Regions from separate parts of the Ligilactobacillus sp. JN-6 (Y).1 genome, predicted to be linked through region 2. Evidence: predicted binding sites of a transcription regulator. Region 2 holds the regulator's gene; the other holds the start of a gene.

Region 1 (3,219 bases), 740 kb from region 2:
TCTTAGCAACTGAAAGCAATGAAGCCAAAGCACCAGAAACATCAGCACCATATGCTGGGTTAGCACCTGGAACAAATGGTTCGCCTTGTTCACGTCCATTAGGAGTAGCACCTGTGTTTTTACCGTAAACAACGTTTGAAGTAATTGTTAAGGCAGAAGTTGACAATTCAGCATCTCTATACAAATGATGTGTGTTCATCTTCTCGTACATTGTCTTAACTAACCATGTAACGATCTCATCAGCACGATCATCATTATTACCATAACGTGGATATTCATTGTCAGCCTTAAAGTCAACTGTCAAACCATCTTCATTACGGATAGCTTTAACATGGCCATATTTGATAGCTGAGATCGAATCAGCAGCTACTGACAAGCCTGAAAGACCCGTAGCGAATGTGTAATCCAAATCAGTGTTCTTCAATGCCAACTGTGCGGATTCATAGTAATACTTGTCATGCATATAATGAATAACATTCAGTGCGTTAACATAGACGTCAGCCAACCAGTCCATCATCTTATCTAATTTGTCCATGAATTCATCATAATCAATATACTCTGAACTCATCTTCTTCAATTCAGGCCCAACTTGCAGACCAGTGATCTCGTCACGACCTTCATTCAAGGCATACAGAACCGTCTTGGCTAAGTTAGCACGAGCACCGAAGAATTGGACACCTGAGTCAACTGGTTGTGCAGAAACACAGCAAGCGATGCCGTAGTAATCTGTACCCCATTGTCTCTTCATCAAATCGTCATTTTCGTACTGAATAGTTGAACTCTCGATCGAAACACTTGAAGCATAACGTTTGAACGTCATAGGCAAATCGTCTGACCAAAGTAAAGTGATGTTTGGTTCAGGAGCAGCACCCATATTATGCAAAGTGTTCAAGAAACGATAAGCTGTCTTAGTTACGTGATGACGGCCATCTAATCCTGTACCAGCCAATGATAATGTTGCCCAGATAGGATCACCAGTGAACAATGAATTATATTCCGGTGTCCGCATGAAGAAGACCATCCGTAATTTCATAGTAAATTGGTCGATCAATTCTTGGGCATCTTTTTCTGTCAGGACACCACGTTCGATATCACGATTGATATAAATATCCATAAATGTATCAACACGGCCAATAGACATTGCAGCACCATTTTGTGTTTTGATAGCTGCCAAGTAACCAAAATAGACCCATTGAATAGCTTCTTGCGCATTAACGGCTGGCTTAGAAATATCATAGCCATATGATTCAGCCATTGTCTTCATGTCTTTCAAGGCACGGATCTGGTCAGAGATGTGCTCACGTTTGTCGATAACATCACTAGTCATTTCACCGTCACCAGTTAGATCCAAGTCATGCACCTTTTCTTCGATCAAACGATCAATACCATACAAAGCAACACGTGGGAAATCAGCAACGATCCGGCCACGTCCGTATGCATCAGGCAAACCAGTCAAGATCTTGTTATGGCGTGCCTTACGAATATCTTCGTCATAAGCATCAAAGACACCTTGGTTATGTGATTTCTGGATCTTGCTATAGAAGTATTCTACTTCTGGATCGAGTTTATAACCGTTAGTTTCCAAAGCATCTTTAGCCATACGAATACCGCCTTGTGGCATCAATGAACGTTTTAAAGGCTTGTCAGTTTGTAAACCAACAATTTTTTCTAAATCTTTATCAAGATAACCAGGAGCATGAGAAGTGATAGTGGAAACAACTTTAGTATCAGCATCTAAAACGCCAACTTTACGTTGTTTCATCTTTAATTCAGTTAATTCGTCATTTAACTTAGTAGTTGCGTCAGTCGGACCCTGCAGGAATGATTCATCACCATTATACTGGGCATAGTTTTTCTCAATGAAATCACGGATATCAATTTCCGATTGCCATTGACCTTTTTTGAATCCATCCCAAGCAGAAGATACTTTTTCTTCAACTTTGTTCATCATAATAAATAACCTCCCCAAATTTGAAAACGTTAGTTCAAACGCTTTCTTCCACTTTATAGTACAACACTTTGTGATTCATTTCAACATTAAATATCCTTGGTTTTTAATCACATTTCACAAAGAATTCAAGAAAAATATGGTGATTTTGTTTTTTGTGTTAGCGCATACAATCCTTTTTAAAAAGGAACTTATAAAATGAAAGTCTCTTGGATAACCTATAAAATTCAGTTATATAGTTCACAATATTTTGCAAAACATAAAATAAATTATCTAATTTGTTTCGTCTTTCACTATTTATATTAAAAAAAGAGCTGTATAATCCCAGCCCTAGTTTCATTAATTATCTAGTTTTTAGATCTCTGCGCGTACCGCAGTAAAAATAAAATTGCCTCTTGATAAGAACACGAACGCCTTTCCATCACTGTTTCAACCAATTTTTCAGTTGAGGCCTTAGCTGTTAATGACATGCAACATTCCTCCAATACCGAATTCAACGACGCTCAAACGTCCGTTCCGATTACTTAACACTTCCTTATTTTACCGCGCCAGATATGTAAATAAAAGTACGAATATTGTTCAAATATTTTACTTGACATGTTTTCTCTTAGGACAGCAAGTTATTGCTCGTCAAAAAAATTTTTGGATCATTCCCCTTACTCAATATTTTCTGTATAAAAGCAAAATATCTGCTACAAATTTAAGAGAAAATCTTGATTTACCAGTGAATATACTCTTAATGAATTTGTATATTTGAAAAATATAATTTCCTAAAACTTTAAAATTTTGCCTACGTTCCCTTTCAAATTCAGGCAAGCGCTAAAAAGCCAGCCAAACAACACGTTTAGCCGACTTTATTTTTTGATTTAAATTTTGATCAACTCACCTATTCGTATCTATCAGATGCCCCAAACATTATCTAAAACATTAGTCTGATCACGATCTGGGCCTACAGAAAAAGTTGAAATTTTTACGCCGACTAAATCTTGGACGCGATGCAAATATGCCCGAGCATTTTCCGGCAGATCTTCCAAAGTCTTGCATGAGGTGATGTCTTCGGTCCAACCAGGAAGTGTCTCATAAATTGGTTTGCAAGCTTTCAGGTCTTCCAAATTTGCTGGATAATGATAAATTTTTTCTCCATTCAAGTCATAAGATGTACAGATCTTCAATTCATCAAGACCAGTCAAAATGTCAAGACAATTCAAAGAAAGGTTGGTCAACCCTGATACTCGTTTGGCATGACGCATTACCACGCTATCAAACCACCC
Region 2 (3,219 bases):
CTTCTGTAACGATCTTGTCAAGGAAATAACGATCATGAGAAACGAGTAACAAAGCTCCTGGATATCCTTGGAGATAATTTTCCAGCCACTGTAATGTTTCAATGTCTAGGTGGTTTGTTGGTTCGTCCAAGACCAGTAGATCTCTTTTTTCAAGAAGCAAACGAGCCAAAGCGAGGCGTCTCTTTTGCCCACCTGACAAAGAAGATATTTTTTTGTCAAAATCTGCTTCTTCAAAATTAAAACCGTGAAGTACCGAACGGATCTCTGCTTGGTAGCCATAACCATTTTGTGCTTCAAAATCGTGCACCGTTTGGTCATATTGTTTTAATAAAGATTGATAAGTTCCAGAAGTATGATCTTTACTTTTGGCGATCTTATTTTCTAATTCATGGATCTGTTGTTCCATTTTGATCAAGCCCGAGAAGACTTTTAACATTTCATTGTAAATGGTATCTTCAGATTCTAAGCCGGTATCCTGGGCTAAGTAACCGATGGTCAATCCTTTTCGTCCAACGATTTGTCCTTCGTCAGGTTCATTTTCACCAGTGATCATTTTGATCAATGTAGATTTACCAGCTCCGTTCGGCCCGACAAGAGCGATCCGCGAATTGTCTTGGATATTCAGGTTTACGTTTTGAAAAAGTGGATCTCCAGCAAAAATACGAGCTACTTGTTGGACTTGTAATAAAAGCATAAAAATTTCACCTGCCTATTTTTATTCTACTAAACCATTTTAGCATACCTTGCAATATATCGTTGTAAATTTAAATTTTTCCAATTAAGTTGTGAACTAATGAACTTTTTGTTTGATTGTGAAATTTTATATGGTAAAATTACTTACGTGAGTATTTGTGAAAGGGGCATAAAAATGGTGAATGCAAAAATACCTAGAGCAACGGCTAAAAGATTGCCAATTTACTATCGCTATTTAGGTATATTATTTAATTCCGGTAAGAAAAGGATCTCTTCAACTGAATTAGCTGAAGCAGTTAAGGTTGATTCTGCAACGATCAGACGTGATTTTTCGTATTTTGGTGCACTAGGGAAAAGGGGTTACGGTTATGACGTTAAAAGTCTCTTAGACTTCTTTAAGAAGACGTTGAACCAAGACAAGTTGACTAATGTTGGGCTGATCGGTGTAGGTAATTTAGGACACGCGTTGTTGAATTATAATTTCCATGGCAGTAACAATGTAAGGATCAGTGCAGCTTTCGACATTGATGACCGGATCACCGGCACTATTCAAAGCGGTGTTCCAATTTACCCCATGAGTGAAATGAAGGAACAATTAGTTGAACAACAGATAGAAGTTGTTATTTTAACCGTCCCTTCTCCAGTCGCACAACGTGTTACTGATGAACTTGTTTCTGCTGGTGTTAAAGGTATTTTGAACTTTACGCCTTTACGTGTGACTGTTCAAGATAATGTACGGATCCAAAATGTCGATTTAACCAATGAATTACAAACTTTGATTTATTTCTTAAATCATGTCGATCAATAATTTAGAAAAGTGAGACCATTGATGGAGACAGTTTTAAAAAAATCGTAGAGACCTACTAGCTATAGCAAATCTCTACGATTTTTTTAGTGGATAAATAAAACAAAAAGGTTCATTAAAATATGCGAAAGCATGGAAGTCTGGATCCTACCTGTCTTTTGGTAAATGAAACAGAGTATCAAACCAATAGCGGTATAGGTCAAAAAATGACCATCCCCATGACCTAATGCAAAAAGTAGGCTGGAAAGTATTGCTGTTTGCCATGGCCTAAACCAAAAGACAAAATTTCCAAATAAAACCTTACGGAAGATCAGTTCCTCGATAAGTGGTTCTGTGATCACAATTACCAGTATATAGTACGGATACTTGGCGGCTACTGCCATTAATTGGCTAGTGTTTTCGGAAACTGCCGGCTGATGAAGGATAGCAGCCTCAAACCAAAGGAAGATCCTTTGAGTAATTAAAAGTCCGACCGTGCCGCTAAGCGACCATAGAAGCGACTTCCAAAAACCAGTTTTCTTATCTTCCAATAGATTAGTATATTTGAAATGATGCATTGACCAGATCAAACCAAGTGCTCCGAGAAGACTAAGGGTGGTCTGCACTGGATATAAAATATCATTATTGTGAATAAAGTGGAAGGCTACTTGTTGGATAAGGACTAAGATGAAATACCCTAAAAAAAGACTTAATGAATTAGATTTTAGTTTCAATTAGATGACTCCTTTGTACTGCTTCAGACATTATAGCATATTTTCTAAGAAAATTAGCACTCAGACAAAGAGAGTGACAAAAAGTACTTGCAATTTAGAAATAAAGTGTTTATTATAATAATTGTAATTGAATTAGCACTTAAGTGTGTTGAGTGCTAAAAATATATTGGAGGGATCTAGAGTGCTGAAACCGTTAGGAGACAGAGTTATTCTTGAAGTTCAAGAAGAAGAAGAACAAACAGTTGGTGGGATCGTTTTAGCAAGTAATGCTAAAGAAAAACCTCAAACTGGTAAAGTCGTTGCTGTGGGTGCTGGTCGAGTCCTGGACAACGGTGAAAAGAGTGTACCAGAAGTAAAAGCTGGGGACTCAGTAATCTACGATAAATATGCAGGTACTGAAGTAACATATGAAGGTGACAAGTATTTGGTCGTTCGTGCCAATGACATTGTTGCCGTGATCGAATAAATTCTTTCATAAAGCATAGAACTCTAATTTTTGATGAGGTGAAATTAATGGCTAAGCAAATTAAGTTTTCAGAAGATGCACGAGCAAAAATGCTTGCTGGTGTAGATAAATTAGCAAATACAGTAAAATCAACACTTGGACCAAAAGGTCGCAACGTAGTTTTGGAACAATCATACGGTTCTCCGACTATTACTAATGACGGTGTTACGATCGCTAAAGACATTGAGTTGGAAGATCATTTTGAAAATATGGGTGCAAAGTTAGTTTCTGAAGTTGCATCTAAAACAAATGACATCGCCGGTGACGGTACAACAACAGCTACGGTTTTGGCTCAAGCAATCGTTGCAGAAGGTATGAAAAATGTGACAGCCGGTGCTAATCCTGTTGGTATCAGAACTGGTATCGATAAGGCTACTAAGGCTGCCGTTGAAGCATTACATGAAATGTCCCATGACGTTTCTTCCAAGAGTGATATTAGCCAAATCGCCGCAGTTTCATCTGCCAGTGAAGAAACTGGTAAGTTGATCGCGGAAGCTATGGAA

Evidence for each region. The regulator Rex, encoded in region 2, represses fermentation and respiration genes when NADH is low (regulators of the CRP and FNR family bind a similar motif). The targets are predictions, from matches to a motif close to TTGTGAANTANTTCACAA.
Region 1: the regulator Rex is predicted to act here: its motif matches at 2,177-2,194, upstream of pflB (formate C-acetyltransferase).

What each region holds. Positions count from the first base shown of each region.
Region 1 is NZ_CM176599.1:1,019,091-1,022,309, reverse strand. Features, by position in the region: gene pflB (formate C-acetyltransferase) at 1-1,948, opposite strand, end outside; gene AC3XNE_RS04770 (adenylosuccinate synthase) at 2,848-3,219, opposite strand, start outside.
Region 2 is NZ_CM176599.1:1,763,091-1,766,309, forward strand. Features, by position in the region: gene AC3XNE_RS08130 (ABC-F family ATP-binding cassette domain-containing protein) at 1-694, opposite strand, end outside; gene AC3XNE_RS08135 (redox-sensing transcriptional repressor Rex) at 869-1,501, shown strand; gene AC3XNE_RS08140 (CPBP family intramembrane glutamic endopeptidase) at 1,585-2,211, opposite strand; gene groES (co-chaperone GroES) at 2,393-2,677, shown strand; gene groL (chaperonin GroEL) at 2,725-3,219, shown strand, end outside.